Regions from separate parts of the Bacillus sp. LH1 genome, predicted to be linked through region 4. Evidence: riboswitches for the same ligand, from Rfam matches in the RefSeq annotation. Region 4 holds a riboswitch; each other region holds the start of a gene.

Region 1 (8,500 bases), 1.5 Mb from region 4:
AACAATCGGCTTCTTCATCTCACTTGGCTGGGAACAAGTAAGCTGGGTTTGGGTATTTTCTCTCATGCTCGGTGGTATCGTAGCGGCACCAATCGCGGCATGGCTAGTTCGCATCGTTCCTTCTCATTTACTTGGCGTATTAGTTGGTGGTCTTATTATCTTTACAAACATTCGTACACTGCTTACTACATTTAAAGTGGATCCAACTATTATTTCACTTTCTTACGTTGCAGTTGGTCTTGTCGTTATTATTTCTATTTTCATTGCTGTTCGTAATCATTCCAATCGTCCTAATACGTCAACGGCTGAGTATCCGAATGATCAGAAGCAAATGCTACCATAACTATAAAAAATACCGCTCAATTTAGAGCGGTATTTTTTATTTTTCTATTTTCCAATTAATCATCATTTCTGTAGCATTTACTCTCTTCATATGTAACTTTTCTAAAACACGCATCGAACTATAATTATCTAGAAGTGTCTCTGCAATTATTGTTTCTACCTCACCTGTTTTGAAAGCCCAATCGATTAGTTCTTTTACAGCTTCTGTTGCATAGCCCTGATTCCAATATTTCTCAATGAATCCATAGCCAATTTCTACTGTTTGATCCTCGTTTGGTTTCCCTTTAAACCCAATATCACCTAAAACGCTATCGTCTTCTTTTCGAAGAACATACCACGCCCCCCATGGTAATAAAGTTGCATCTTTTTTTACATTCTTTACATGCCCTACAATATGCGGACCGCTATTATATCCTTGCTCGTTAGCGACTTGAATCCTCTCTTCTGTACACGGCACTATATAGAGCCTTTCTGTTTCTAATTTCATTTTGATTTCCCCTTTTTGCTTAAACGTTACCCTAATTATAACAAATAATATGACTTTATTATGAATGTCGAATTATATTTTTCTGAATTTTCTTTTAATTTAGAGGGTTTTTCAATATTTTTTGCGAAACATTTGTATAACAATTTTTTCTTTGCTTATTGCTACATAATAGTAGGTTCGGGTGGAGTTTTGCAAGCGTTTCCTATACAATAACCGATATTTTTTGACTTTTCCTAACAAAATATCTTGCAATATATTCAGAAAGTCATTACAATTGCCATATATTAAAAATCTTAGCAATATATAAATCCTCATCAATCCGATGAGGTAGAGGTTGCGACTTTTAATAGTAAAACGGACGAGACACAGAGAATGTCAGCTGACTCCGTTTGAAAGGAAAAGTTGCCGAAGTTTATATTTCTTCTCTGGAAATATGAGCTGGGGCTGTCTCCGAAAGGAACAGAACTGTCACGTTTACAAAATTACCGTGTAAACGTGGGGTGCTATCTTAACGGAAGGGTATGATGGGGTGGTTATTTGTGAAACGTTCCGCCAAATTCCTTTGGCGGTTTTTTGTATTTTTCTCCCCCGCTCCTTCCTAACCTACAAGAAAAGGAGTGTTGAACATGAATAGCGCAACAAATCAATCTACCTCTAAAACGCAAACTACACAAGGACAAGGTGAATTAAAACGCGGATTAAAATCTCGTCACCTTACGATGATTTCTCTCGGTGGTACAATTGGTACCGGACTATTTCTTGCCAGTGGTGGTGTCATCCATACAGCTGGACCTGGTGGCGCATTAATTGCATACGCCGCAATTGGAATTATGGTTTATTTTTTAATGACAAGCTTAGCTGAACTTGCAGCTTACATGCCTGTTACTGGATCTTTTAGTACGTATGCAACAAAATTTGTTGATCCATCACTTGGCTTTGCACTTGGATGGAACTATTGGTATAACTGGGCAATTACGATTGCTGCTGAACTTGCAGCCGTAACATTAATTATGAAATTTTGGTTCCCAGATACCCCTTCTCTTATTTGGAGCGGATTATGTTTAGCTATTATTTTCCTTTTAAACTATTTATCTGTTAAAGGGTTTGGTGAATCTGAATATTGGTTCGCACTTATTAAAGTAGTTACGATTATTATCTTTTTAATTGTTGGTTTCATGATGATTTTTGGAATTATGGGCGGTGAAACGGTTGGATTTAAAAACTTCACTGTTGCAGATGCACCATTTAACGGCGGTATCATGGCAATTATCGGTGTGTTTATGGCAGCTGGTTTCTCATTCCAAGGTACTGAACTATTAGGAGTAGCTGCTGGTGAAACTTCTGATCCAGAGCGTAATATTCCGAAAGCGATTCGTTCAATCTTTTGGCGTATTCTTTTATTCTATATCCTTGCAATTCTCGTTATCGGTTTATTAATTCCTTATACAACTGAAAGCCTTGCTGCAAGTGATGTTACAGTAAGTCCGTTTACACTTATTTTTGAAAAAGCGGGCGTTGCCTTTGCTGCTTCTGTTATGAACGCTGTTATTTTAACGGCAGTACTATCTGCTGGTAACTCTGGTATGTATGCATCAACTCGTATGCTTTGGGATTTAGCTCGCCAAGGAAAAGCACCAAAGTTTCTTGGTAAATTAGATAGCCGCGGTGTACCTGTTAACGCATTAATCGTAACATCAATTGTCGGTAGTATCGCTTTCATTGCTTCTTTATTCGGTGACGGTGTTGTATACATTTGGTTATTAAATGCATCAGGAATGTCTGGCTTTATCGCTTGGGTCGGCATTGCAATTAGTCATTACCGTTTCCGTAAAGCGTATATCGCACAAGGAAAAGATTTAAATGACTTACCATATAGAGCAAAATGGTTCCCATTTGGTCCAATCTTCGCATTTACACTTTGTATCATCGTAATTTTAGGACAAAACTACGGCGCATTTATGGGTGAATCAATCGATTGGAATGGCGTACTCGTTTCTTACATCGGTTTACCACTCTTCTTAGTACTATGGTTAGGATATAAATTTACGAAAAAAACAAAAGTGATTCCACTTGATAAATGTGAACTAAAATAAAGTGAAACGAGCAAACAAATTTGTTTGCTCGTTTTTTGTTGCAAACCTCTTTCCTTCCCTATTGCTCCTGTTTTTGCCATAATAGAAGAAATATAAATAAAAGGTTGGGATACAATGAACATTCGCATTACTGATGAAGCAAAAGCAGCTATACATAGATTAGAACGTGAAGACAAAAAGATCATTCGCATTAGAGGAACAATGACAAACTCCTGTAGTATTTTCGTTGATGTCGATTTAATTTGGGATACATTTAACGCAGATGATGTTGTATATGAAGATGCGGAGCTTATCGTACAAATGGATTCATTTACGAAAGACTACACTGGTGATACAGTGAAGCTTGATTATAAGACGACAGGTTTTAGTATTACGACTCCGAGTGAGACTTTGGTTTATGGATTGTCGATTAAAAAATAAAAATTGTTTTCATTTGACCACCGAGGTGAAAAAATGGGTAAATATGTTCCGTTAAAATTTTTATTTAATGAAGAATTAGCAGAAAAAATAGCTGATTCTATTTGTAAACACGATCCTTGTTTCTCTAAAAGCATCTTTGTAGATTCTGTAGCTTGTAAAGTTGAAAATTTAGAGTTAAAACAGCGTATTGAAGTAATTGCAGATGAATTACACAATGCTTTACAAAAAGATTTTAATGCCGCAATACATATATTACTGAAAACATTAGGACCAGAAAATACAACAGAAGTAGGCACATTTACAAATGGATATATGTACATGCCTGTTGCAAAATACGTTGAAAAATATGGGCTTAACGATTTTAAAATCTCGTTTAATGCAATGTATGAAATAACGAAAAGGAATACTGCTGAATATGCCATTCGGCCCTTTCTTGAAACATACCATGAAGATACACTAAACATATTACAACAGTGGATTCATGACGAAAACAGCCACATTAGGAGATTAGTTTCTGAAGGTACAAGACCAAGGCTTCCTTGGGCTAAAAAAATAGGAGCTCTAAAAGGTGATTTTCAGTACAATTTACAACTTCTTGAACCATTAATGAATGACCCTTCTAAATATGTTCAAAAATCTGTAGCCAATCATATTAACGATATTACGAAAGAAGATAAAGAACTCGTTTTTCAGTGGTTACAGCAATTACGTGATAAACAGCATCCTATTAATCCTTGGATTATAAAACATGGGTTAAGAACAGTTATTAAAAATGGTAATTTACCAAAAGATTTTTGTTTTTAAATATTTTAAACAAAGCCGCTTATGCTTCAAAAATGAAGTATAAGCGGTTTTCCTTTTGAATACAGAAATAACAAACGTAAAAAGCACTTTAAATTTCTTCTTTATATCATTATTTTACTAGCTCTTCTATGTTATTACTTTCCTTAATTTTTTCGGATGATAGCCAGAGTGAATAACTTGTTCCATCCTTGTTCCTTAAATATATGTTAAATTCCTTATTATATAGTTCTTCTTTAAGAATAGTGACTACCTTTCTCAAATCATCTATTACATATGGATCATTTCTATATTTTATCTCACTGTCATTGAAAACTAATGTCAATTCATACTCTAGACAATTGCCGTCTTTCGGGTGTGGACAAGTAATATCCTCAATTTCAAAACGATCATTTTGAATTTCATTTAACCTTACGCCTACTTTTGTTTCAGTTTGAACCAAATATGTCCAATAACCGCTTACTGTGTTTTTCATTGTTAAAAGCAGTTCTTCTTTCGTTATAGCTTTTTGCACATTTTGAAAAGGCAAGCCTATAGATTCACCATTATAATCCTCAATTTCAAGTGTTGTTATCTTTCTATTACTCTTCTGAATGAATTGGATTAGAGCATATAAACGATCTAATTCTTTTGATTCAAATTGACTGTAATCAATCTTGTCACTCGTTTTTAAAGTTAATAATAACGTATCCGTTGGTTTCTCCTCTATATCATCATCCACTATATATTGAAAAACATTTTTATTTTCAGGTTCCACGTAACCTAATTTTTTAATTTCTTCTAGCATTGGTTTAAATTTCTTATATTCCTCATATGTTTTTTTTCCGTATTGATATTCATCACCTTTTATTCTTGAATATAAGAAGCCATCTACCTCTACTCTAAATTGAATATTTTTGTTATTTTTTGCTTGAACAGTATGATATGTATGCCCCATATTCCCTTCGTTTATAGCACCCCAATGTGTTACAATCACATCAATTCCGTGCTTTTTTTTCACATATTTTTTCACCTGATCGTCATCTTTATAATTACACCCACTTAAACATAAGAAACATAACAATAGTAACATTACATTTTTCATTCTTTTCATATAGCACCTTGCCCTCTTTTCGCATAAACAAAATATTCCATATATAAAGAATACTAAATCGCTGAATGTTTTCAAAGAATTAAAATATTTTTACACTCGGTTTATATATCTATTTCTTTTATTAATGGCTCTAATAAGTTTTACTATTGATAATCGAATATAATAAAAAGAAACCTAAATTTAAGTTTTCCCATTTTTACCAACAATTTAAATTTTAATAGATATTTTTTAGCCAAGTAATAATTCGTAGTACCTGAAACGACTCAAACCAAGTAATGAAAAACAGGAGAACAAAGAAAGAGATAAGTGATATGAATTTTAATCTTCCATCTTCACGTCTAGCAATCGCTATAATACTCAGAACCACTCCAATTAAAAAAGAAATATACCCTAATAGGATAATAGGCTCAGAATAGCTATCTATTATCCTATTTAATCCAAATAATAACATTCCAAAAGTCATCAATGTTATTGAAAATACACTAAATTTTTTCATAATTCAACCTCCAATATAATTTTACTATTTTATGGAGAGAATAATTTTTTTATGCGTATGGATGAACAATTACACTATAAAATTAGATAACTCAATTTATTTTTTCATTAAACAACTGCCTTCTTTTATACCCTCAAAGGATTCCCACTCGATTATCCCGAATATATAAATAACCATTCTCACAAGGAGCAAATTTATATGAATCTATTCGAACACGAAACGTAAAACCGCTTCTCTTTCATGAGAGGTCCTCCCGTTCTCCGTTCTCCTTTCTCATCATATCATTCATTGAAAAATAGGAGGACATAATTATGAAACGTGATCCATTATTTTTAACTTTATTAGAAAGTGCAAATACACATTTTAGCGGTTGGGATTTTTCTTTCATTTCAGAAACGGGCCGAATGAAGAGCGAGCCTTTATCATGGTCGTACGGCAGCATTGCTTTCCTGCTTATGCAACGTGCAAAGTCAATGCTCGATATGGGTACTGGCGGCGGAGAGTTTTTATCTATGTTACAACCGTTCCCGTCAACTATTTATGCTACTGAGGGTTATGCTCCAAATGTGCCAATTGCTCGGAAGAAATTAGAGCCTTTAGGAGTTACAGTCGTCAAAGTGATTAATGATACTGTATTACCATTTCAAGATGGGCAGTTTGATTTCATTATAAATCAACATGAATCCTATGCTGCCTCTGAGGTAAAACGAATTCTTTCTCCACATGGCGTTTTCCTTACACAACAAGTTGGTGGTCTCGATTGTGTGGAACTTAATGAGCAATTTAACGCACCGCTAAATAACGAATTTGCAAGTTGGTCACTTGAAGCAGCATGTAGTGAGTTAGAGGAAAATGGATTTACTATCTTAGATGCAAAAGAAGAATTCCCTTTCCAACGCTTTTATGATATTGGCGCTATTGTCTATTATTTAAAAGCGATTCCGTGGCAAATTCCTGATTTTACTGTCGAAAGGTATTATAAGGAACTATATCGTATACATGAAATCATCTTGCAAAAAGGATATTTTGATGTGAAGCAACATCGATTTATGATTAAGGCGATTCACAGCTAACAAAAAGGGGGCGGCAAAGCCACCTCTTTTTTGTTCCGTTTACGTATGTTCTCTACGCTTTCACCATAAGAAAAGTTATATCATACATATTACAATTCTGACCAATAAATTGTATTTCTGAAACATATAATCACTTCGTATATATAATGAGAACAAAACGTGATTTTTCACTATCCTCTTCTATTGAGAAATGAGTTGTTTTTCATATCGCTTGTTCGCATCATCTTCTGTCAAACATGCAGTTGTGTAATTAATAATATTCCGGTTATCGTACGTGAATATATGTTTTAACTTATTTTCTTCTGTTATTACTGTCGGTAAGTATTTTGGTAAGTTGCTAACTACACCTCTATTATCACCATCTAATATCCAATCAATTTCTTTCCATTCTAATAATCCTTCAGCCGTACGTAATGGTGTATTCATTTGCATTCCATCTGGAAAATCAGCAACGAACACATACATTCCTTCACTAGCCTGGGGCTCATCTTTACCTTTAAAAACAACAGTCCCTTTATACGTTACACTTGAAAGTTCTATACCCGTTTCCTCAAACGTTTCTCTAATTATTCCTTCGTATGGCGTTTCATTCTCTTCTATTTTTCCTCCAACACCATTCCACATCCCCATATTCGGCTTTTTATTTCTATTTAATAGCAGTATTTTATCGCTTTTTCTAATAAAACAAATTGTGTATTTGTACATACGATCATTTCCTTTCATTTTCCACATGAGTTATTTGGCTTATTTTCAAGTAAAAACACTCGCCTTACAATTCCTTACTACATAATATATAGTACAACTTTCATGCGTAAACACTTTACGTCAAACGAGAGAATCCTTTTTAGAAAGGAGAATTTAAAATCGATAATATAAGCAATGAATTTCTAAACCAATATTACAACAGCCTCGTGTGGTTAAACGATACACACTGGTTCGGGGTTCCAATCTGTAAACTTCCCTCTGATCTCTTTTTGTATCAAGAAATTATTTATGAATTAAAGCCCGATTTAATTATTGAATGCGGGACTTTTCACGGTGGTAGTGCACTGTATTTAGCTTCTATGTTAGATTTAATTGGAAAAGGTCACGTACTTACTATCGATATAACTCCGCAGCCAAATCGGCCATCACATAATCGGATTACGTATTTAACAGCATCTTCTGTTTCTGTGCAGGCCATCCAAACAATTGTAAGCATGCGCAAACCTGATGATGTGGTTTTAGTTATTTTAGATTCTGATCATAGTAAAGAACATGTTTCCAAAGAACTATTACTATATAAATCTATCGTCACTACTGGCAGTTATATGATTGTAGAAGATACCTCCATTAATGGAAATCCGCTTCTTCCCGATTGGGGTCCTGGCCCGATGGAAGCTGTGGATGAGTTTTTAACTAAAAATAATAACTTCATAATCGACGAGTCTAAACATAAATTTTTCATATCATTTAATCCAAAAGGTTTTTTAAAGAAAATAAAGTGAAACTTTAATAAGTGGGGTTTTGCTCATCCCCCACTTATTCTATCATTTTCATTTTTGAAAAAGGATAATATACAAATTCCACCTTGCCTATTATGTTATCTTCTTCAATATATCCTAAGCCATTTCGACTATCTCTACTTACTTCGCGGTTATCTCCCATTACAAATAACTTATTTGGCGGAATTTTTGTCTTTTGAAAATTATAAAA
Region 2 (8,500 bases), 560 kb from region 4:
TCACTACTAAACACTAATACTGCATCAAAAAGCGAAGAGTCTGTTGTTGTATAAGTATCAGTTACTTTAATGGAATCATTGAAATGATAAATTTTATTATCTATGATGCTATAGTTCATTCGGTGCTGTGCAAAAGCTTGAATCCATTCGGACAGAAGGGAGACGCTTGGGTCACCATTTAATAGAATTGCGACATTTTTAGAATCAGATTTAAAAATAGTATTGGACATACTTAGTGCAGGTGATTTTGCATCTGAATTTACTTCGTGATTTTCTTTAGGTAAAGGAGCTCCAACAATGTTAGCGACTTCTTGTGCTAATTGACGATCGACGTGGTTTAGGAGAGCAATTACATTTGCCTTCACCATGTCTGATTTACACTTCCCAACTTCAAAGCAAAAAGCTTCTTTTAGGTGCTGCTTTTCAATAGGGCTCATACTATTGTAGAAAAGTTTAGCCTGAGAATAAAAGTTAAGAAAGCTTTTACTACGACCTCTAATTTTATGCCCATCAATCTTTTCTTGATAATGTTCATATCCTCCTTGTTCGGCTTGGACGGTTGCAGGTTGATTGTTATTTAATCCGTTAGGATGATAGCTTGTTTGACCGCGATGAATCTGCATTTGATGCATACCATCACGTTGATTATTATGAAAAGGACATACGGGTTGATTGATAGGGATTTGATGGAAATTAGGGCCCCCTAAACGAGATAATTGTGTATCTGTATAGGAGAATAATCTTCCTTGCAGAAGAGGGTCATTTGAAAAATCAATACCTGGTACGACATGACCAGGGTGAAAAGCTACCTGCTCTGTTTCAGCAAAGAAGTTATCAACATTTTTGTTCAATGTCATTTTACCAACTAATTTTACGGGAACTTCTTCTTCTGGCCATAATTTCGTTGGATCTAAAATATCAAAATCAAATTTATGTTCATCTTCTTCTGGAATTAACTGTAATCCAAGCTCCCATTCAGGATAATCCCCTTTTTCAATTGCTTCGTATAAATCTTGACGATGAAAATCAGGATTTTTCCCAGCAATCCTTTGAGCTTCATCCCATACTAATGAATGAACCCCAAGGGTAGGTTTCCAGTGAAACTTTACGAAATGGGCTTTTCCTGCTGTGTTAATGAGTCGAAATGTGTGAACTCCAAAACCTTCCATCATTCGTAAACTACGCGGAATAGCTCGGTCGCTCATTTGCCACATGACCATATGAGTGGACTCAGGATTATGCGCAACAAAGTCCCAAAAGGTATCATGAGCGCTAGCTCCTTGAGGAATATCATTATGTGGTTCTGGTTTAACTGCATGGACAAAATCAGGAAATTTAATAGCATCTTGGATAAAGAATACGGGCATATTATTACCCACTAAATCATAGTTTCCTTCATCTGTATAAAATTTTGTGGCGAATCCGCGTACATCTCTTACTGTGTCGTTGGATCCTTTAGAACCTTGAACGGTTGAGAACCGTACAAATACAGGTGTTTTCTTTGAAGGATTAGTAAGAAAATCTGCTTTCGTATATGCTTCTAACGATTCATAAAGCTGAAAATAACCATGAGCGCCAACTCCGCGTGCATGAACAATCCTTTCAGGAATTCGTTCATGATCAAAGTGGGTCATTTTCTCGCGAAAGTGGAAATCCTCCATTAAGGTTGGGCCTCTTAAGCCCATCTTTAAAGAAAATTCATCCTCGGCTATTTTTACTCCTTGGTTTGTTGTTAAAGCATGTTTGCGTTGATTATCCGTAACATGGTGCTTCAATTGCTCCATTTTTTTATTCACAATATAGGCCCCTCCTTTACTTTGTTAATTTAATAGATACCCTTTTTATTAGGACGTAAACATGTATTATGATTTTTGTATGTAAAAATCATAATACATTGGTTGTGCTGGTGATTCTTGTTTGAGGAAGAAAAATAAAAAGGCCAAGGAGAAAGTTTATTTTCTCCTTGGCTTTTAAGATAATTCTTTTCGTTAAAATGCGGAAATTCTTTGCTTCGTTTTTGGTACAATAATAAATTTGATCCCGAGTAACCCGACAATCATAATGATAAGGATATGTAAAAATTGACCTGTAGCAATGAGTATAACACTCGAAAATACAATGAGTTGAATACTTAGCAATATAAAGATTAAGTGAAGAAATTGCTTCATCCTTTCTTCAGTATGGATTGGATATAATGCCACAATAATATTTCCCGAAAAATATTTCCATAGTGAACGGAGCTGCATAGAGATCATATATAGAACGATGTAAGTGATAGAGCCTTTTACGTATATATTTGGTATGAAATATAAGGCGAAAGCACCGATCAATCCTAAGCGAATATATATACCGAAATAATCATTTCCACGTAAAAATGCTAATGTATGTAAATAGAAGAAAGTTGCTCGTTTTTTATGTAATAAAGGTTCAATCCAATTTGTAAGCCATTTTCTTTTATTTACTTGTTTATTCAGTTGCGGAACATCTGTGAAAATGCTAGCAAATTGATAAAAACGAACGTTCATTTTTTCTTCTTGCTCGATTATGTAATCCCACGGTATTCGTTTTGTAGGCTGTTTTTTCGTATATAGAAGTAGGAAAGCAAGTAGTAAGAGTAGTCCGCCCAATATGAGAACATTTGCGGAATAAAACAGCATGTAAATGATTAGGGCGTTACAAGTAATACGAATGATTAGCCATATATTTTTTTCGTGACTATCACGCCACATCCAATGTATGTACATGTTCCAGGCTTTCGTAATCATTAACACGATAAAGATTGTACATAAAAAAGGTACAGTTAATTGCAATGATTGCATAGCAAGTGGAACGAGAATAAGGAACGTAAATAATAATGGGAAAAGCTGCATGATGTAATTGTATAGAAGAGATTTTTTAAAATAAGATGTTAATTTCTCTTCTAGTGCTAGTAAATAGACAGCATCAGGTTTTTGAATAAATGTACGGATAGGGCATCTCGTTATAATGAATGTAAGTACAATCGTTATAATTATTAAAGATATTCCTTTAGAAGGAGATGCTTTTAGAAACTGAGCATAATAATATGCACCAACGCATGAAATAAAGATAAAGCTATATAGTAAACCGTTAATCATACGTGCAAAGTATGTAATGATATTTTGAATATGTTGTTGGAAGCGACTGCTCCATAGCGATTCGATTGACATGTTTTTCACCTCTTTGTTCTATTATATATGTTTTACAAAAGAAAAAACGAGCAAATTGCGTTATGCAACTTGCCCGTTTTTCTTTTCGTTATTTTTTTTCTGATCACGATTCATTAATGGATAGAAAGCAAATCCGATTACGAATAAACCAATTCCGAGAAGGAACGTTTTTATATCGGATGCGCCCGTTTTAATAACCCATAGTGCGTAGCAAAGTGCGATAACTGCGACTATGCCATCTGTAATTCTTGCCCGCATTTCATTTTTATATGTTTCACCAGTTGCGACTAGTTTTAACTGGAAGATTGGTGAAACGAGATATGGAATGAGGTAGGCCAGTGTCGATACGGTAATAACGAATGTATAAGCTTCCGCAATGGTTCCTGATAATGTTGAGAATAGGAATACTTGCGACATAATGTTTGTTAATCGTAATGAGTAAATTGGACTTCCTTTTTTATTTGTTTTTGTGAAGAAGGAAGGGAAGAAACCTTCTTTTGCTGCTTGATAAGGTACTTCTGAGCTTAATAAAATCCAGCCTAAGATAGAACCGAACAGGGAAGTAAGAGCAAGTAATGCCATCAGTTTCCCGCCGCCGTGACCCATTGCAGCGTTTAGTGCATCTGCTAATGGACGTTCAGAAGCTTGTAATTTATCAACGTGAAGTACACCCATTGTTAAAATTGTGATTCCTAAGTAGATGGCAACTGTAATAAGTAATCCCGCAACTGTTGCGCGTTTTACCGTTTTTGGAGAAACAGCACGGTTTGATAAAAGAACAGCTGATTCAATTCCGATAAACGCCCAAAGTGTTGTAAGAGCAGCTAAATTCACTTGTGAAAGAAGACCGTGTGATGCCCCTGATTTATCAATCATCGGTGTATACCATTGTCCAAATTTAGAAGCTTCGAATGCAAATAACGTAACGACGATGAATAAAAGGAATCCAGTTACTTTCGTTGTTGTTGCTAAGAAGTTTAGTTTTCCAGCTCCGCTTACACCGTTTGTTAATATAATATGAGTTCCCCAAAGTAAGATGGAACAAATCGTAAATGTAATTAGTTTTCCGACTTCTACGTTAAACGAGCCGATTGAAAATAGTAGTCGCGTATCTTTCATAATTGGGAAGAAGAGTGATAAATATCCCGCAAATGATGTAATGATGGCAACGTTACTTGCCCAGTTTGCAACCCAATATCCCCATACCATACTGAAGCCAGCCATTTTTTTCTTTTTTGGTGTTGAGAATAAAGCATATGCATGACTTTGTGGCCCTGTCGTTAAATCAGGACGACGAATTGCTAAATTACCGAAAACAAGAGCTAGCATTAAAACACCGAACCCTGTAGTTAACCAAGCTAAAGTGACACCGAGTGGGCTTGCTGTTTGTGCCAACGTACTTGGCACCATGAAAATACCAGCGCCAACCATGTTACCGACAACGAAAGCTGTTAGTACCCAAAAGCCCCATTTTTTTTGTTGCATAGAAAATACCTCCAAAGTTAGTATAACCAAGTCAAGCGAGGAGATATGTATGTCTTCCTGAGTCAGGAAGAGAAGTCCCAAACAAAACAAAAAAAGCACGTAATTTGCCGCTACATGCTTTCTATCTTATAAGAAACCCACGACATACCTCTCGATAGCTCTCCACAAACGAAACGTTTGTGACAGTTCTGCACTTATTAAATGCAGACCCAGCAAGCGTGCATGGTGGACACGACTTACTTCGGCAACCATTCCTTTCTCATTCCTTCATCAATGCCACTACATCTCCTGAAATGATACTCTTAATGATTGCAACCTCTACCTCACCGAGATACGAATGAGGATTTAAATATTAAATTAACGTCTTTAAGAGTAACAAATGTATTTTTATACGTCAATGGATATAGTAATAATCAGATTATAGAGAAGAGTTTGTGATTAAAAGTAAGAGGGATTGTTATGTGATATTTGAATTTTCGTAATATAATACATGTTATTAGCGCTAGATGATTGAAAAGGGGATGAAGTAAATGTCTGTATGTCATAAACATTCAGTAATAGGTGTGCTAGATTCGGGAGTTGGGGGATTAACAGTTGCGAGCGAAATTATAAGACAATTGCCTAAAGAAAGCATTTATTATATTGGTGATAATAAGCGTTGCCCGTATGGGCCAAGAAGTGTAGAGGAGGTGCAATCTTTCGTATTTGAAATGGTTGAGTTCCTCAAACAGTTTCCATTAAAAGCGCTAGTCGTAGCATGTAATACTGCTGCAGCTGCTGCATTGACTGAGCTGCAAGAAGCACTTTCCATTCCAGTTATTGGCGTTATACATCCAGGAGCAAGAGCGGCAATTAAAGTAACAAAGAAAGGGGAAATCGGGGTAATTGGAACTGTAGGTACGATAAAATCTAATATGTATGAAAAAGCATTACACGAGCTGGATACATATTTGGAAGTGCATAGCTATGCTTGCCCGACTTTAGCCACAGTTGTAGAAAATCAATTAGAAGATACAGCATATGTCACGCAGCAAGTGAAACAAGCTTTACTTCCATTAACGAAAGAAGATATAGATACGTTAATTCTTGGATGTACGCATTATCCACTTTTAGAGTCCTATATAAAAAAGGAACTAGGAGAAGATGTAACGATTATTAGTTCTGCAGAAGAAACGGCGATAGAGTTAAGTACCATTTTACAGCACAAAGGAATTTTGTCTGACAATCTGAATCCGAAGCATCGTTTTTTTACAACGGGATCTGTTTTATCATTTGAACATATTGCTGAGCGATGGCTAGGGTATCAAATTTCTGTAGAATGTGTACATTTGCCTATGAAAAATGCGTGTATGCATAATTAAGATTTAGTAAATTACGTTTTTAAATAAATTAGGTTCGTTTCATAAGAAGGAAAGAATAAGCTTTTAATTGAAATCATTAAGGTCATTTTAATTAAAGGAGAGGTTTGATTATGGAATTATCAAGATCTCAATTATTTGCTTTGGAGTATATTTCAAAATATGCAGAGAACGAAAAACGTGAGGCTAAAGCAACGATTAATCATATACTTAAAATGTCTAATATTACAGATGAAATATTTGAAGAGGCTGTCGCTAATTTAAAATCTCACGCAAGGATTGCTTTACACTTTCATCCAGACAGACTAGATTCGAGTAAGAAAAGTGTTGCTGAAGCACTATTTGAGCAAGGAGTATATAAAAGTCAGTTTGAAACATTGCTATCTAATGGAAGCGTATCTGCTTATCCTGGTGGTGAACGTGACCTTTGGGAAAAGAGAATATTTGGAGGGGCATATCAATTAGAAGGCGTAACGAATGATCAACGTCCAAAATACGGAGCGCTAAATTTAATGTTACATCCAGATGGGCCGGCTCCGCGTTTTGGTTCCTGTTATTTTCTCTTATCTCCAAAAGTTTCTTCGCGTTCTACATATACATATTTAGATTCACATCAAGATCCGAAAGAAAAGGGGACTTATGAGGAGTTTGATATGATTGTAGCTGCTCTTTTGGAAGAGACATTCGTAAGAGATTTTGCAATTGGTGAAGGAAATTTGACTCCAACAATATTAATTAATCATTTACTGGCTAACCTGAAAAGGCCGTTTATAGATGTAGTAAGCAAAGAGCCAGCCCGTAACCTTAATCATTATATTGAAGCGCAGATTCATGGAGAGATTTCTCTAAAAGAAGACGTGGAAGCGCTTGTCGCAGATCCTTCATTTAAGGGTACGGATGTAGGAAAAGTTTTAGAAGAAATTTGCCTGAAGTATGCTATTGATTTGTATTGGCACATCGGTTTTGTACTTGCGGTAGACGAAGTTCCGATGGATTTTAGAGGTTCAAAAATGCCATCTTTAGCAAGACGCATTGCACGGAATCATTGTATCGATGCAAATATAATTGGCTCTGCTGTAGTGGATTTGAAACGCAATCCATTATCTTGGAGTGATCGTGGAACTTATGAAGAAGTGCTTCAGGAATTAAAATTATTATGGCATGTTTTAGTTCGATTTGGAAAACCAAATCGGAAGTAGAATGAAATACTTCGTTTTTGGAAGTATTTATATAGAAAAGAAGCTGATCTATTTATAGATCAGCTTCTTTTTATAAGATTAAACTAAGTTTAATACAGTTACTTTTTCACGTGTCATAGACTCAAGGCTCTTACGAATACCTTGTGCGCCCATACCTGAACCTTTTACACCGATGAATGGGAAGTGGTCAGGGCCGCGCTCTGTGCGTCCGTTAATTTGAACAGAACCAGTTTCGATTTTGTTAGCAATTGCAAATGCTTTGTTAATGTCTTTAGTGAAGACACTTGCTTGCAGACCGAACTCTGATTTGTTAGCAATTTCAATTGCTTGTTCATCTGAAGAAACACGGATGATTGGAAGGATTGGGCCGAATGGCTCTTCCCAAGCAACTTTCATCTCTTCTGTTACGTGATCGATTAATGTTGGGTAAATTAAGTTACGCTCACGTTTGTTACCGATAACGATTGTAGCACCTTTTTCTACAGCGTCGTCAACTAAACCTTGAACGAAGTCAGCAGACTTGTCGTCGATTAATGGAACGATTGTGCTATCTTGTTCTGGAGATCCAACTGATAGTTCAGCTACTTGCGCTTTTAATAAGCTAACAAGCTCGTCCGCTACGTTTTCGTGTACAAGTACACGTTTAATAGCTGTACAACGTTGACCAGAGTAAGAGAATGCACCGCTTACGATATGGTTTGCAGCATCTTGTAAGTCAGCATCTTCACGAACGATACCAGGATCTTTACCACCAAGTTCTAATACAAGTGGAATCATTGAAGCTTTTTTCGCTAAATGTTTACCTGTGTTTGTACCACCTGTGAACGATACCATATTGATGCCTTCGTGTTCTACTAAGTAGTCACCAATTACAGAACCGCGTCCTGTAGCTACGTTTACAAGACCTTTTGGAAGGCCAGCTTTATGAAGTGCTTCAACCATTTTAATACCACTAATTGCACCTTGAGTTGCTGGTTTGAAAATAACAGCGTTACCCATAATTAATGCTGGTGCAAGTTTTGCAGCAGATAAGTTTACTGGGTAGTTAAATGGTGCGATTGCTAATACAACACCAAGTGGTGCGCGTTGGATAATCGCAAGCTTAGATTTTGTACCGCCCGGGAAGCTATCGCCCATCATGCTTTCTCCGTGCATATGTAAAGCTTCTTCGATCGTGTAACGAATGAAGTCAGCTGTACGAACAACTTCTTTCTTCGCATCTTTATATCCTTTACCGACTTCTTTCATAATGATATCGGCAATTTCATCC
Region 3 (8,500 bases), 360 kb from region 4:
TATGAAGCTGGTGAAGGTTTATATACAAACATGAACGCGATTCGTCGTGATGAAGAACTTGATGCAACGCATTCCATTTATGTTGACCAATGGGATTGGGAAAAAATCGTTCAAAAAGAATGGCGTACTGTTGAATACTTACAAAAAACAGTACAAACAATTTATGGAATATTCAAAGATTTAGAAGATCACTTATTTGAAAAATATCCGTTCCTTGGAAAGTATTTACCTGAAGAAATTGTTTTCGTTACTTCTCAAGAATTAGAAGATAAATATCCAGAATTAACACCGAAAGATCGTGAACATGCAATTGCAAAAGAACACGGTGCAGTCTTCATTATCGGAATTGGTGATGCACTTCGTTCAGGTGAAAAGCATGACGGACGCGCAGCTGATTATGACGATTGGAAATTAAACGGTGACATTTTATTCTGGCACCCAGTACTACAATCTTCATTTGAGTTATCATCAATGGGAATTCGTGTTGATAGTAAATCACTTGATGAGCAGTTAACGAAAACTGGTGAAGACTTCAAACGTGAGTATGATTTCCATAAAGGTATACTAGAAGACGTACTACCATTAACAATCGGCGGTGGCATTGGACAATCAAGAATGTGCATGTACTTCTTACGTAAAGCACATATCGGTGAAGTTCAATCTTCTGTATGGCCTGACGATTTACGTGAAGCTTGCAAGAAAGAAAACATTCATCTGTTTTAATAGAAGTAAGGGAATAGCTTAAATATATAGCTATTCCCTCTTTTTTATAAAACTTCACTTGCTTATTTATTACCGAGTTCTTCCGCCAAACCGATTAAAATTCCTTCGACTCCACGAATGTAGCAGAGACGATACGAGTTCTCGTACTGAACTACTTCGCCAACGAGCTCTGCACCATGCTTAGTGAGTTTGGATACCATTTCGTCAATATCCTCGACAGTGAACATGACGCGTAGATAACCGAGGGCGTTTACAGGAGCTGTTCGGTGATCTGCTATAGTAGGAGGGGTGAGAAATCGCGAAAGTTCAATTCGGCTGTGGCCATCTGGAGTGACCATCATAGCGATTTCTACGCACTGAGAACCGAGTCCAGTTACGCGACCAGCCCATTCACCTTCGACATTTGCTCGACCTTCGAGATTCAAGCCAATCTCCTCAAAGAAAGAGATTGCGTTATCAAGGGATTCTACAACGATGCTGACATTGTCCATTCGTAGTAATTTGTTTTTTGCCATAGTCTTATCTCCTTATGTATAAAAGTTTATTATTTAATTATCCTCATAATTATACTACTAAGTAGTTACAAATTCCTTTCAGTCAAAAACACCTTGTCACAGTATAGGAAAATGTGACAAGGTGTTTTTTAATATATCATATAGCATCTTGTTAACGAATAGCTTTTTATTTAATAGGAAGGAAGTAGATTAATATGTTTTTTTTATAAGCGTTACTAAACATATCAAATTAGCTCATTTGCACGAAAGGCTCAATTTTCGCCATAAATGATTGATGCAGCGCCTCAACGCCTGTTACTAAATGAAGGCGGTCAATAACGACAGACACTTTAATTTCTGATGTACTTACCATTTTAATATGAATATCTTCTTCTTTTAAAGTAGTGAACATATTTGCAGCGACACCTGGGTTAGATACCATGCCAGATCCTACGATTGATACTTTTGCTAAGTGATTTTCATGTTCTACAGATTCATAGTGAAGAGTTTCTTGATTTTGTTCCAAAACTTCTAAAGTTTCTCTTAAATCATTCGAGTGAATGGAGAAGGAGAGATGTACAGTTCCTTCATTTGTAATACTTTGAATGATGATATCTACATTAATGTGTGCTGCTGCTAATGTAGAGAAAACTGTTGAAAGCGAGCCTTGTTCTAGTCCTTTAATTGTGACACGTGTAATATTATCCTCAAATGCAATACCTTTAACGATTGATTGTTGTTCCATGTTACATTCTCCTTTTACAATTGTTCCGTTTTCTTGTTCCATACTTGAGCGAACTTCTAAAACTACGTTATGATTTTTAGCAAACTCAACGGCGCGCGGGTGTAATACGCCAGCACCGAGATTAGCAAGCTCTAACATTTCGTCATAAGAAATTTCGTCTAATTTGTAAGCATCTTTTACAACTCGTGGATCCGTCGTATATACGCCTGTAACATCCGTATAAATATCACATTTTTTTGCTTTAAGTGCAGCGGCTAATGCGACAGCAGTTGTATCAGAACCGCCTCGTCCAAGCGTTGTAATTTCAAAATCTTCACTGACTCCTTGGAAACCAGCTACAATAACAATCGTACCTTCAGCAAGATAAGATTGAATACGATCTGTATGAATGTCAGTAATCCGTGCACTACTATGTACAGATTCTGTCGTGATACCTGCTTGCCACCCTGTTAATGAAATTGCATGATAGCCTTTTGCTTGCAGTGCCATTGTTAATAATGAAATAGTTACTTGTTCTCCTGTAGATAGAAGCATATCCATTTCACGTTTACTTGGATTTTCTGTGATAGCGTTAGCGAGTGCGACAAGTTCATCTGTGCTTTTTCCCATTGCTGAAACGACAGAGACAATGCTATGACCTCGTTCATATTCTTCAATAATTAAATTTGCTACATGTTGAATGCGTTCGACGCTTCCGACAGAAGTGCCACCAAATTTTTGAACAATTGTTTCCATTACAAATTCCTTCTTTCGTCTATTTTTAAGAATAGATTAGGAAATATATCAATCCCAATACTCCTGTAGTTACCAGAAAGACAAACAAAAAACACCATCTCAAATAAGTGAGGATGGTGCTGTTACAGGAAAAGGGAAACAGAAAACGGAGCTAATAAAAAAACCGCCAAAAAAGGAATATCATAAAAAATGATATCTCTTTTTTGTAGATAGCTCTTCATACGTACACGTCTGTACATATGACAGTTCTGTTTCTATTCGAAAACAGCCCCAATTGATAAATGCAGAGAAATTTATCAATTTCGGCAATACTTCCTTTCATCTAAGTTCATAGACATCTCTGTGTCTCCATTAGAATACTCATAAGTATCGCAACCTCTATCTCACGTTTTAGGCGAGAGTGTTTGATTTATGAAGTTGTTGGTAACATTTGTTTTATAATAATTTAAATTTTTCGGGGAATCAAGTGTTTTATATATATTTTAAAAATTCTTTCTTTTTTCTGAGGAAGTTTGTGAAAAATGTAGCAAAATAAATTCATTGCATGTACATTAAACTTATAGTGCATAGGAGGTGGGGAGAATGAAAAGGAAACAGCCTATTTATGTTGCGACAAAAATGAACACGACGATGGAAAAATTATGGGAATATACGCAAGAACCACATATACATACAGTGTGGGATGCTCGCTTTACTGAAATTTCGTATTTAGAGAAAAAAGAAGGAGAACCACAGAAGTTTTTGTATAAAACAAAGATTGGATTTGGGCTTGAAATAGCTGGAGAAGGGGAATCAATAGGTGAAATAAGAAAAGAAACTGGTGAAAGAATTTCTTCTTTAAAATTTTGGACGGATAATACATTATCTCTTATTCAAATAGGACGTGGTTATTGGAAGTATACGCCAAATAAAGAATACATCCATTTTGAGACACAATATGATTATGATACAAGATTTGGTCGTGTAGGGAATGTAATAGATTGCTATATATTTCGGCCGTTATTAGGTTGGGCGGCTGCTTGGAGTTTTGATGCTTTAAAATTATGGTTAGAAAAGGGGCTTCATCCTAGGTTACTAATTAGAAGAACAATGACGTATTGGCTCGTATGTTTTTTATTTGCTTTTGTATGGATATATCAAGGGATAGTGCCAAAACTACTGTTTACTCATTTAGAAGAAGTAAAGATGCTTTCTGTATTAATCGGTTCAAATGAAAGTAGTATATGTATACTTAAAATAATTGGGATGTTAGAAATAATTTTCGGCGTCGTATGGCTGTTGCCAATAATAAAACGAAAATTATTTATACTGCATATTATTGTATTACTAGTTTTAACGTTAGCAGCAGGATTTACGAATATTGCAAGCTTTACAGGGCCGTTTAATCCGATTACATTAAATGTTCTTCTAATGGGGTTATCAATTGTCGGTTATATAAATAGTTTCGATTTACCAAGCGCGAAAAATTGCAAGAGGGCGAGAAAGGGATAAGTGTATGGCTAATATGTATGAACGATTATTAGGGGATACCTATAAAAATCTTCATCCTGAATTGCAGAAGCGTTATGCGATTACAGAAGAGAATAGTTTTACAGGGGAAGGAAAAATGGATGAAATTTACGGTGGCTCTTTTTTCGTGAAATTTATATTGAAAATTACATCGAAGTTTCGAATGTTTTTCTCGGAACGAGGAGAGGAAATTCCATTTACGATACAAAACATAGCTGAGCGAGATGAATATGGACAAGAATTAGTAAGGTGGAACCGTACTTTTTATTTCCATAATAAGAAAAGATATTTTAATGCAGTTATGCAGTTTGATGAAAACAAAAATGAAATTGTAGATTATTTTGGCGAACCACATTTACTCGTTTCTACACTGCATTTTCATATCGATGAGTTAGGGGCAATGCATATTTCTTCAAAGAAACAATGGTTTTATATGTTTGGAAGAAAAATGCAGTTACCAAAATTTTTGTATGGTGAAGCAAAAATTGTTGAAAGTTATGATGCAACACTACAGTGTTTTCGAATTCATGTACAAGTACGAAACCCGTTAATTGGCTCGCTTTTTTCATATAAGGGAACATTTGTGGAAAGGAAATAAACGATATGAAAAATATAATATTTGGGCTTGCTTGTTATGTTGTTTTTCTAATATATGAGTGGTCGAATATAAATCCTGTTGAAGCAATTATATTATTGTCTGTTTTATTATTTATACCAATGTCACTTTGTATTATTGATAAAAGAAAAAGAGATGGATCGTATTTATTATTTTATAAATTCGTATCGTTTTTATATCCAATCGCAGCAATTTGTGCAATGCTAGCTTTCGTCACAAATTACAATGTATTTGCGCTAGTTTGGTTTGTATATACAGGAATTGTTGCGTTATTTGGTGTAAGTAGATTGCTAGAAAGAGGATGGAAGCCGTTAGAAGAAATCGCCATAGATAGTGCGTTTATTTATTTGTTTTTAGGTGGTTTTTGGTTTTTTGCTTCAGTAGCAAAACTTTCAATTATGCATTTTAGCTCTGACATTGTTTTACTCACAGCAGCGCATTTTCATTATTCGGCGTTTCTATTGCCATTATCAGCTGGTTTAATAGGGAGAAAAAGAGAAAAGAGAAGTAAAGTATATGATGCTATTATGTTTATCATCATGATTTCACCTATGACAGTTGCAATAGGAATTACATACTCGAGAATATTTGAATTTTTTGCAGTGCTCCTATATTTATGTGCCATTTATGGATATGGATTTTACGTTTGGAGAGCAAAATTTAATGCTATCAGTGCAAAGATTCTTTTAATCGTTTCGTCTAGTACACTCATGGTTACAATTATGTTCTCACTTATATATTCATACGGAAATTTGAAGCATGTAATGACGATTACAATTGCTCAAATGGTTTGGATTCACGGTGTTGTCAACGGAATTGGAGTAGCGTTACCGGCATTTGTCGGCTGGATGATCGAAAAGAGTGTTCCGAATTATAAATACTATGGGAAACCAATGAGTAAATTAAGAGGAAGTGTGGCAATTGGTGAGGCTTTTTTATATAGTGGCAATTTAGTAGGCAGTAAGGAATACAACGGTTTAGTTGATCAAATAACTGATTTTCATAGTGAGTCATTTGACGTGACGAAGGTACCTTTAAGTATTATTCGTTTTTATGAAAATACAACAGAGTATGAGTTGCAATCAAATATTAAATGGGCTCGTTGGTTCCGCCTATTTGCATTTTGTTATGAGAAAATGAGCAAGCATGTAGGACAAATACATTTAGGGATGGGCGGCAATTGGGAAACGATGCATGGCTCTATCATTAGTGTAATAGATGAGAAAGATGGAAGAGAGAATGTAAGGGCTTGGATAAGGAAAAATGAAGCAGGTGAATCTATTTTTGTAGCTCTTTATTCAAAGCATACAAATAAGAATGAGACATATATGAATATCGCCTTACCTTTACCTTATTCGAATATGACTGGTATTTTGAAACTATATAATGATAATCATGATTTAATCATTACTAGTAAGTTAAGAGAAAATGGCCAGGGAGATGAGGGGATTTATTTACATACTCGGTTCTTAACAATCCGTTTACCGTTAGCAGAGACTTTCATCATTACAGAGGGTAAGGATAAAATGTTAACAGCTCATCATAGCATGTGGCTATTTGGACTTGAATTTTTACATATTCATTATAAGATTGAAAAAATTGCACAGAAGTAAGAAAGGCTTGGATGGGTTTCCAAGCTTTTTTATGTATGGGTAATTGTCATAGAAATTTGTTTATCTAGCTCATCATCCCAAACACGTTGAATTTCAAAAGTGCCTTTTTTAAAAAATAATGAGAATCTTTCTTTAAACCAAGTTTGCATAGGAAGCTTTAGTGCGGTATTGATTGCTATCCATAATAATTTGCCCTCAGGTGGGTTTAAAAGAAGTTCACCTTCAAATGAGTCTGTCCAGTAGTTGAATACCATGTACCGAACATTCCCTTTCGGATTTACATATTCATCTAATCCCTTAAAATTTAAATCCGAAACAAGTAATCCGGTTTCTTCTTTTACTTCCCTTATAGCGGCTTGAACGATACTTTCGGGGAAATCTACTTTGCCGCCAGGAGCGATGTAGCCGGGGAAACCTCGATGGTTGGGGCGTTTTATGAGTAAAATTTCATTGTTACGTTGGATCATACACATTGTATAGATCTGGTGTTCGATGTTATGTGGATTTGGAGGCATAATGATGTATTCTCCTTTATATTTTTTGATAATTTTACCATAACATAATTGTTTCTTATATAATTAGAAATATAATATTATAAATTTTCAGTCATATATTATGTATTCTATAGTCATTTGAAAAGAGGGGAGAGACATGCAAGGGGAAATACAAAAGGAGAAAAGTTTAGGTTATATTGGAAAATTATTATTACCAGTTAAAGTATCAACGCACTTTAAGTTTTTATGGATTGGACAATTACTCTCGACCTTAGGTAGTTCGATAACTATGGTCATACTTCCAGTTGTTGTGTATTCATTAACTGGTTCAACAGTTGTAATGGGGATGACGATGGCAATGTACATGCTACCTAATATTCTTGCTTTACCGTTTGCGGGTTTAATTGTAGACCGAATTGATCGGGTTAGGTTAATGTTATTTACGGATATAATCCGCTGTATATTAATGCTATTACTTGCATCGCTTATATTTATGGATTTATTAACAATTACGATTTTATATATTCTCGTTGCCATATACGGACTTATGGAAGGGATATTCCAACCAGCATATTCTGCTGTAAGGGCGAAAGTATTCGTCCCTGAAATTCGTAATGCAGCTAACGCACTCACTCAAATGAGTAATCAAGGTATACGATTAATTGGGCCAGCACTTGGTGGGTTAATCGTATCGGTTGCATCTGCAGGGATAGGTTTCGGACTAGATGCAGCAACGTACTTATTATCATTTTTATGTTTATTATTTTTAAAAGAAATTAAGTTTAAAAAAGTAAAACCCATTGAAAAGAGTAAGCTTAATTACAAACAAGAGTTTATGGAAGGTGTTTTCGTTTTAAAAAGTCATCCGTGGCTGTGGATTACAATTTTAGTTTTTTCTTTTATAAATATTTGTTATGCCGGTATTATCGTCGTATTAATTCCATGGTTATTTAATGTTCATCATCATTTTGAAGCTTACGTGTATGGACTTGGCATGGCCTTTTCTGGTGGTGGGGCTGTAATTGCCGCATTAATATTTGGTGGGAAAGAGCTGTGGCATAAGAGAGGATTACTGGCTTATGGAGGTGTTTTAATGAGTGGCATTGCTTTATTAATTATGCCATTCATTTCTTGGGCACCCGCTTTAATATTCTTAATGGCAATTGAAGGATTTGGCATGATGATATTTGGACTCATTTGGGAAACGAGTTTACAGGAGCTTGTACCAGAAGAAGCATTCGGAAGAGTGGCAAGCCTTGATATGTTGGGTTCTTTTGCTTTATTGCCATTAGGATACGTAGTTGTAGGCTGGTTAGCTACTGTCATAGGTGGCGAGATAACTATTATAACACTAGCTAGTTTAGTAATTTTAACAATTGGAATCGCATTGTCTGTACCGAGTATTCGTCGATTTAATTGATTATATGGGAAAAGAGGGCTAGACCTATATAGAAAATAACTTAGCATATAATCAACTAGTATTAATAAAACATCTTTGTAATGAAAAGCCTTCCATACACATTTGGCACAAAAAAATTAGTATGGAAGCAACAAAAATAGAAATCACAAAA
Region 4 (8,500 bases):
TAGAAGAAGGGGCAGAACACTTTGGATCACAATGTATTGTCGTGGCAATTGATGCTAGAAAAGTAGCAGAAGGTAAATGGAACGTATATGTCAACGGCGGAAGAGTTGACACAGGAATGGATGCCATAGAATGGGCGAAGCGTGTTGTTAAACTTGGGGCAGGTGAAATTTTGTTAACGAGTATGGATGCAGATGGAACGAAAAGCGGATATGACCTTCGTTTAACAGAAGAAATTTCAAAAAGTGTTTCTATTCCAGTCATCGCATCAGGAGGCTGTGGTCATACGGATCATATTATAGAAGTTTTTCAAAAGACAACGGTTGATGCAGCGTTAGCGGCATCCATCTTTCATTATGGTGAGGCGACAGTGCAGAGTGTAAAGCGAAAATTAAGAGATGCAAATATTGAGGTGCGGTTATGAAACCTAATTTTTCAAAAGGATTAATACCGGCAATTGTCATCGAAGAAGGTACGAAAGACGTTTTAATGCTAGCTTATATGAATGAAGAAGCATATAAAAAAACGTTAGAGACGAAAAGAACATGGTTTTATTCTCGTTCGAGGCAGTCGTTATGGAATAAGGGGGAAACATCAGGGAATGTTCAATATGTGCAATCTTTATATTTAGATTGTGATCAAGATTCAATTGTTGTGAATGTGAAACAAGTAGGACCTGCTTGTCATACGGGAGAGAAGACATGTTTTCACTATCAAATTATATAGGGGGATACATATGGAAAATGCCTTTAAGTTGCTGTATAAAACAATTGAAGAACGAAAGGGAAGCCCACTTCCTGAATCGTATACAAATTATTTATTTTCAAAAGGAGAAGATAAAATTTTAAAGAAGATTGGTGAAGAGTGTGCTGAAGTAATTATCGCATGTAAAAATAATGATAAAGAAGAAGTAGTGAAAGAAATGGTTGATGTATTTTATCACTGTTTCGTTTTATTAGCTGAAAAAAATATTGCATTGGAAGATGTGATGCGAGAGGTGAAAGAACGAAATGGAAAGCTTTCGAGAGTTGGGGATAGAAGGGAAATAGATACATTATAAGGGGGAATGTATATGAAAGTAGATTATCATCTTCACTTAGAAGAAGGACCGTATTCAATAGGATGGCTTGCTAAAATAAATGAAGCGTTGGAATGTTATGAACCGCTTCAAGAAAGACATTCTATTGATTGGCTTATGAAAACACAAGAGCGTTTGCAAAAGCGTGTGAAGGAAGGGCCATTTACAACAGAATGGATAGATCTATATTTAGAAGAAGCTGTGCGAAAAGGAATAAAAGAAGTGGGAATTGTTGATCATCTATATCGTTTTCATGAAGCAAAAGGATATTATGAAAAATATGTAGATATTAGTGATTCTAAGCTCGGTCGTATACAGAAAGAATGGTTAGATCAAGTAAGGGTAGTTTCACTGTATGATTTTACAAAGGCAATTGAAGAGGCGAAAGAACGATGGGGGAAAAGAGGTGTCACACTTAAACTTGGAATTGAAGCGGATTATTTTATTGGTTGTGAAGGAGAGTTAAAAGAATTATTAGAGCTAGGAGACTTTGATTATGTAATTGGTTCCGTTCATTTTCTAAATGGCTGGGGATTTGATAATCCAGATACGAAAGAATATTTTGAGGTGCATGACCTACGCGCATTATATGATATGTTTTTTAAAACAGTTGAGAGTGCGATTCGTACCGAGTTATTTGATATTATCGCTCATCTTGATAATATAAAGGTATTTAATTATCGATTGGATGAGAATGAACAGCTTTCTTATTATGAGGAAATTGCCTGTGCATTAGTAGAAACGAATACGGCAACAGAAATAAATGCAGGATTATACTATCGTTATCCTGTTCGTGAAATGTGCCCAAGTCCACTATATTTACAAGTATTAGCTAAGTATGGTGTTCCAATTACGATTTCTTCGGATGCCCATTACCCAAATGATTTAGGGAATTATGTACAAGAAAATGTACAAACATTACGAGCTCACGGTGTTACTCAGGTTGCAACATTTACGAAGCGAGCAAGAGTAATGAGGTCGCTTGAAGAAGAAGTAACAAATTCAAAATGAAACGCAATTTTTTGATGAAAACTGTCCTTTTTGTTCAAAATAAGAAAGAATGAAAAGGAGGGTAAGAAATGGCGAAACAACAAAACAAACAAAATGTACAAGGTGCACAGCAACAAGCTTATACTTCTGAAACGAATGCTGCATCTCAATCGGTTATTGAGGAGCAAATTAGCGATACGGTTGCAGAAGGAACTATTGATGTGAAGCTTGGAAAAGAATCGCAGGAAAAAGCGTAAGAAGAGGGGAGAGTTGCATCTCCTCTTTTTTCATGGAAAAGTGTCGATTTTCAAAACTATAATCAAATTCCTTGGTTTTTATATGTGGATTTCTTACAATGAAATATAAGAGATGTCTTATTTTCTATAGAAGAGGTGTTAGTAGTGGCAAAAATATTAGTAGCGGGAAAAATTCCGGAAATTGGATTAGAACTATTAAAAGATCATAATGTAGAAATGTACAATAAAGAGGAGTTAATTTCTATAGATGAATTAACAGAGCGTGTAAAAGATAAAGATGCATTGTTAAGTTTACTTTCGACAAAGGTGCCAAAAGAAGTTATTGATGCAGCGCCTCATTTAAAGATTGTTGCAAACTATGGTGCTGGTTACGACAATATTGATTACACGTATGCGGGCGAAAAAGGAATTGCAGTTACGAATACACCGAAAGTATCAACGGAAGCGACTGCAGAATTAACATTTGCACTTCTTTTAGCAGCGGCGCGTAGAATTCCTGAAGGGGATACGTTATGTCGTACGACTGGATTTAACGGATGGGCACCGTTATTTTTCTTAGGACGAGAAGTCCATGGTAAGACAATCGGAATTATAGGTCTTGGAGAAATCGGGAAGGCTGTTGCAAAACGTGCGAAAGCATTTGGAATGGATGTTTTATATACAGGGCCAAATCGTAAGCTTGAAGCTGAAAGTGAACTGGGAGCAACGTATGTGACGTTGGAAGAATTATTACAAACAGCAGACTTTATTACAATTAACTGTGCTTATAATCCGAAATTACATCATATGATTGATGAAGAGCAGTTTAAAATGATGAAGAAAACAGCGTATATTGTAAATGCTTCACGTGGACCAATTATGAATGAAGCAGCACTTGCTCATGCATTAAAAACGAATGAAATTGAAGGAGCAGCTCTTGACGTGTTTGAATTTGAACCGAAAATTACAGAAGAGCTAAAAGAATTAAAGAATGTAGTACTTGCTCCACACGTAGGGAATGCAACATTTGAAACTCGTGATGCGATGGCTGAAATGGCTGTCAGAAATATTTTAGCTGTATTAAACGGCGAAGAGCCAGTAACACCTGTAAATCAAAAGGTATTAGTTACAAAATAAAAAGAAACCTTCCGGACTCGGAAGGTTTTCTTATTTTTCTTTATTCGCTTTTTTAGACGGTCTTTGTCTAATGAATTGAGATAACATGTACAAAATATATAGTGGAATGGCAATGAATAAGAAAACAGAAAAATTTCCAAATCCTGTTTGATACATTGTAATAATGATTCCAACTAAAAATAGTGTAATAATGATGCTATATCGTGGAATTGGTACATCTTTTAAACTTGGGATACGAATGCGGCTCACCATTAAAAATGCGAACGTTACAAATACGGTAATAAGAACGATTTTTGGAATGGTATGTGAAAATAATGTTAAGAAAGCAACAAGCCCTCCCGCTGCTGTAATCGGTACTCCAGTGAAATATTTCATTGAAGTAGAAGATGGTGTTACATTAAATCGTGCTAAACGATATGCTCCGAAAAGAGGGAATAATCCCGCTATGTATAATCCGATGATTCCGTAGTTTGAGAAAGATGTGTAATACATTAAAACAGCTGGTGCTGCACCAAATGTTACGACATCTGCAAGCGAGTCGAGCTCTTTTCCCATTTGTGAATCAACACGTAATAAACGAGCAACACGACCATCAAGACTATCTAACATCATCCCGATAAGTACTAAAATAGCAGCTGATTTATAATATCCTAAAGATGCATAGCCGATTGATAAAAATCCGCTATATAAATTTCCGAGCGTAAATAAGTTTGGAATAGCTGCTCTATACAAAATCTGATCCCTTGCTTTCTGTAATAAATTCTTAATTAGTGTATGAAAGTTTACTTATTTTATCATACCATAAATTTATTCCTCATACGAAAGAAATTACCAATTTGTGAAAGATTTCATAGAAGGATGGTTCGAAAATTAAGTGAAAATAAAAAGAGGAAGCAACTTGTATAAAGTTGCTTCCTTTACTATTCAAATTTCGTTGTCATCGTTCCGGTTTTATATCGATTATTAGGATCGAAGCGTAATAAATCTCCATAAATTAATTTATCGGAGAGTTTTAATTCTGTTTTTGCTTTTTCAATATACGGCTGACATAACGTCATGTCAGCTTCTTCACCCGTACTTCTTTTGTAGCACATATTTTTTGTATAAACATACTCTTCAGAAACAAAGCTACCATCACGCATTACCATAAGCGGGTCTTTCTCTTTAATAAATAAGTCAGTTCCAAATTCAACGGATTTATTTGTTTTAATACCAAGTAAATGAAGGAGCGTTGGCTTAATATCAATTTGACCGGATACTTTAGAAACAACTTTTCCTTCTTGGCCAGGCACATGAATAATAAGAGGGACTCGTTGTAATTGCATAGAATCGAATGGTGTAATAGTATCTTTTCCTAGGAACTGTGCCATAGCTGCGTTATGGTTTTCGGAAATACCGTAATGATCACCATAAATGACAATAACGGAATTATCATATAATCCTTCTTCTTTTAATTGTTGAATAAATAATTTAAGAGCTTCATCTGTGTAACGAACAGTTGGGAAGTAGCGGTTTACAACACCACTTTCCGAGTTGAATTCATCAACATATTGATCTTCCGGATTTAGAAGAAATGGAAAATGATTTGTTAATGTAATAAATTTTGTATAGAACGGTTGCGGTAAAGATTTTAACTTTGGAATAGATTGTTCAAAGAACTCTTTATCTTTTAATCCCCAACCGACAGACATTTGCTCCGTTCCTGCGTAATCATTTAAATTAAAATAACGATCATATCCAAGCGCAGGATACATTACATCCCGATTCCAAAACGTTTTATCGTTTGAATGGAAGACGGCAGAAGAATATCCGTATTTCTTTAATTGTTCTGGTGTCGCTGTGTATTCATTTGTTGCATGAGTAAAGAATACAGAACCACGATCTAGCGGATAAAGTGAGTTTTCAACGATAAATTCAGCATCAGAAGTTTTGCCTTGTCCAGTTTGGTGATAGAAGTTATCGAAATAGAAACTATCCTTAATAAATTCATTTAAAAATGGTGTAATTTCTTTTCCATTTATTTTTTTATTAATAACAAAGTTTTGTGTAGATTCCATTGAAATTAAAATTACATTTTTACCTTTTGCAGCTCCAAATAAGTTTTTATCAACTTGTTTGTCTTTTGAGTCTGTATAGTTTTTAATTTCAGAAAACCCATCCCCACTTGCAAATACACGCTCAGCTGAAGACTTGGATTGAAGCGTAATGTCAAATAGATGGTATGTGTATAAACCTAAATTCTTCACGACAGTTTGACGGTCAAATGAGCGCGAGAACATTTGTGGTTTATAAATAACTGATACAACAATTTGTAGTGCTAATAAAGCTGTTACACCGCTAAAGAAAGTTCGCTTCTCTGAGCGGGAAAGTGGTGTTTTGTCGCCAAATGATGGGAATTTACGTGAAATAAACATTAAAATAATTGCATCTGCAAATAAAAGTAATGTTTTGTACGTAAAGAGTTCTTTTATACTTGTCCCTAAATCAGCCATATTGTTTGTTTGGAATAAAACCGGGAAAGTAACGAAATCGTTATAGAACCCATAAAACATTGCGTTTCCAAATAAAATAAATGACAGTATAAAACTGATTCCAATTATAATTCGGTTTCGGTGCTTAGATGCAAGTAAAGCTAAGCCGAAAAATAAAAGTAACGCAGCTAGTGGATTGATAAAAAGCATGAATTCTTCAAAGAAATTATCAATTTTAATATCAAATGCTAGCTTGTACACAATATATGTTTTAATCCATAGTAAAACGACTGCAACGAGTGCAAATCGCAGTTTTGGAAACAGATGTTGTAGCATAATATACTCCTCTCCTAAAAAGCATGACAGTTCTTGTGAGTCAGTTTGCTTAACGACTCATTTTATATATACGAACAGTCCTTTGTTATTATGATTATTATACTATGAGTATCATTATACGAAAATAAAAGAAGGTTGTGGGCTTTTTTATAATAATCGAGTAGAAAAAGAGTGGTGGGAGACAATAAAACAGAATTTCTATGTATGATAATTATCGTACGCAGAAAGAATCGCGTGATAATACGGAGGTTATAATGCGAAAATTATTATATTTTATAGCATGCAGTAGTGTTATACTTTTTACTTCACCGAGTGTGTCGGTAGCCCAATATGATGCACCTCTTATGGAAGATGCACTTTATTCTGTTTTATTTCCAAAAATAAATAAAGCAATTGAAAAACAATATGGAAGTTTGAAACCTTATCAATGTCCTAAAATTATTAGTTTAAAAAAAGTGTATAGCGGTACATATTTATTTCAAGCAAGTATTGAAGTGACAAAGTATGAACGTGTTGCTGGGAAAATTGCTCCACCATTTGAGAAGGTAACGATTACATTTAATAACGAAGAAGGCGAATGGGAAGTGACAAAGATTTCAGTAAAGCGCTTACCAAATGATACGAAACTAAACTGTGAAAAAACAATATAAAAAATTGTTTGACAAATAAAATGGTCCTTTGGTATTGTTAATAGCAACAATTAGATGTTTGAAAATTAAATAGACTTACCTCATCTACTCTCAAAGGTAGAGGCCGCGATAGGAAAGAGTAAGCTATGGGAGATTTAATGGAATCTGTGATCATAGGTTGAAAGGGACTATTGCCGAAATATAAGAATAACCATCTTATTCATATATTGGGACTGCATTGAATAAATGTAGTACTGTCATAAGATTTATTTTATGGAGAGCTATTTGGAGATGTTGATGCGGTTTCTTATTTTGAGGAGATAACAACTCGTTTATTTTTTCAATATATATTTTTCCTAATAAGAAACGCGTGTGAACATTGTTCCGCGCGTTTTTTGTCTATCTAAAAGCGTGCTGCAATGAATAGAAGATTGGGGTTATGAGTTTTAGAGGAAATAAGGGAGGAATTTAAATGTATTTACACGGCACAAGCCGAATTAATGGGCAAGGACACTTAGAAATTGGAGGGTGCGATACGACGCAGCTAGCAAAGCAATACGGAACACCACTTTATGTATACGATGAAGAGTCTATTCGAGGAAAATGCCGAGCATTTCATCGTGCTTTTAAAGAAAGTGGTTTCTCTTATCAAGTAGCATATGCAAGCAAGGCGTTCTTGTGCATGGAGATGTGCCGAGTAGCTCGTGAAGAGAATATGTCATTAGACGTTGTTTCTGGGGGAGAATTATATACTGCGCTCCAAGCAGGATTTCCGGCATCACGTATTCATTTTCATGGAAATAATAAAACAGAAGAAGAAGTAGTGATGGCTCTTCAGGCGAATATCGGTTGTTTTGTCGTAGATAATTTCTTTGAATTAGAAGTTTTACACGATTTAGCGATGCAACATGGGAAATTTGTGAACATATTAATTCGTGTAACGCCTGGAGTAGAGGCGCACACACATGAATATATTACAACAGGTCAAGATGATTCGAAATTTGGATTTGGTGTTTCAAATGGTCAAGCAATGCAGGCAATTGGATTGGCTTTACAAAAATCCAATTATAATGTGCTAGGGATCCATTCACATATTGGGTCGCAAATATTTGAAACAGCTGGTTTTGTTCGAGCAATTGAAGTTCTTCGCCAATTTTTAGAAGAAGTGAGAGAGCAAACAAACTATGTAGTAAAAGTGTTAAATGTAGGCGGGGGATTTGGAATACGTTACACAGAGTCAGATACACCATTAACTCTTGAGACATATGTGCGAGCTGTAACAAGTGCAGTGAGAGAACAATTTACTGTATGTGAATATCCATTGCCAGAAATATGGATTGAGCCAGGCCGTAGCATTGTAGGTGATGCTGGGACAACAATTTATACAGTTGGATCTGTGAAAGATATTCCTGGTATTCGGAAATATGTATCAGTCGATGGTGGAATGACAGATAATTTAAGACCTGCTTTATATAATGCGCGTTATGAAGCGATGTTAGCGAATCGAGCGAATGATGAGAATGAGGAACTCGTTTCGATTGCCGGGAAATGCTGTGAGAGTGGAGACATGTTGATTTGGGATATTCATTTACCGAAAGTCGCTGCTTCTGATTTACTAGCAGTTT

Evidence for each region. A riboswitch is a leader RNA that binds a small molecule or an ion and turns the genes downstream of it on or off. The one in region 4 is predicted to bind lysine.
Region 1: another riboswitch for lysine. It lies ahead of ACX9TM_RS15365 (amino acid permease); the one in region 4 lies ahead of lysA (diaminopimelate decarboxylase).
Region 2: another riboswitch for lysine. It lies ahead of ACX9TM_RS04505 (amino acid permease); the one in region 4 lies ahead of lysA (diaminopimelate decarboxylase).
Region 3: another riboswitch for lysine. It lies ahead of ACX9TM_RS09490 (aspartate kinase); the one in region 4 lies ahead of lysA (diaminopimelate decarboxylase).

Annotation. Positions count from the first base shown of each region.
Region 1 is NZ_CM175007.1:2,955,019-2,963,518, forward strand. It holds gene ACX9TM_RS15355 (sulfite exporter TauE/SafE family protein) at 1-343, shown strand, start outside; gene ACX9TM_RS15360 (GNAT family N-acetyltransferase) at 380-829, opposite strand; lysine riboswitch at 1,150-1,343, shown strand; gene ACX9TM_RS15365 (amino acid permease) at 1,456-2,922, shown strand; gene ACX9TM_RS15370 (iron-sulfur cluster biosynthesis family protein) at 3,037-3,342, shown strand; gene ACX9TM_RS15375 (DNA alkylation repair protein) at 3,376-4,146, shown strand; gene ACX9TM_RS15380 (hypothetical protein) at 4,256-5,236, opposite strand; gene ACX9TM_RS15385 (hypothetical protein) at 5,451-5,732, opposite strand; gene ACX9TM_RS15390 (class I SAM-dependent methyltransferase) at 6,044-6,805, shown strand; gene ACX9TM_RS15395 (NUDIX hydrolase) at 6,986-7,510, opposite strand; gene ACX9TM_RS15400 (cephalosporin hydroxylase family protein) at 7,669-8,292, shown strand; gene lepB (signal peptidase I) at 8,327-8,500, opposite strand, start outside.
Region 2 is NZ_CM175007.1:862,990-871,489, forward strand. It holds gene ACX9TM_RS04495 (catalase) at 1-1,796, opposite strand, end outside; gene ACX9TM_RS04500 (ABC transporter permease) at 1,989-3,188, opposite strand; gene ACX9TM_RS04505 (amino acid permease) at 3,249-4,673, opposite strand; lysine riboswitch at 4,821-5,002, opposite strand; gene racE (glutamate racemase) at 5,204-6,034, shown strand; gene ACX9TM_RS04515 (DUF3626 domain-containing protein) at 6,145-7,230, shown strand; gene gapN (NADP-dependent glyceraldehyde-3-phosphate dehydrogenase) at 7,309-8,500, opposite strand, start outside.
Region 3 is NZ_CM175007.1:1,785,810-1,794,309, forward strand. It holds gene asnA (aspartate--ammonia ligase) at 1-723, shown strand, start outside; gene ACX9TM_RS09485 (VOC family protein) at 786-1,238, opposite strand; gene ACX9TM_RS09490 (aspartate kinase) at 1,468-2,697, opposite strand; lysine riboswitch at 2,900-3,086, opposite strand; gene ACX9TM_RS09495 (DoxX-like family protein) at 3,280-4,188, shown strand; gene ACX9TM_RS09500 (DUF4166 domain-containing protein) at 4,193-4,804, shown strand; gene ACX9TM_RS09505 (YndJ family protein) at 4,810-6,435, shown strand; gene ACX9TM_RS09510 (8-oxo-dGTP diphosphatase) at 6,465-6,950, opposite strand; gene ACX9TM_RS09515 (MFS transporter) at 7,087-8,349, shown strand.
Region 4 is NZ_CM175007.1:1,421,934-1,430,433, forward strand. It holds gene hisF (imidazoleglycerol phosphate synthase cyclase subunit) at 1-422, shown strand, start outside; gene hisI (phosphoribosyl-AMP cyclohydrolase) at 419-724, shown strand; gene hisE (phosphoribosyl-ATP diphosphatase) at 735-1,058, shown strand; gene ACX9TM_RS07510 (histidinol phosphate phosphatase domain-containing protein) at 1,071-2,087, shown strand; gene ACX9TM_RS07515 (YozQ family protein) at 2,156-2,323, shown strand; gene ACX9TM_RS07520 (NAD(P)-dependent oxidoreductase) at 2,468-3,439, shown strand; gene pssA (CDP-diacylglycerol--serine O-phosphatidyltransferase) at 3,470-4,171, opposite strand; gene ACX9TM_RS07530 (LTA synthase family protein) at 4,360-6,246, opposite strand; gene ACX9TM_RS07535 (DUF3888 domain-containing protein) at 6,501-6,896, shown strand; lysine riboswitch at 6,986-7,167, shown strand; gene lysA (diaminopimelate decarboxylase) at 7,348-8,500, shown strand, end outside.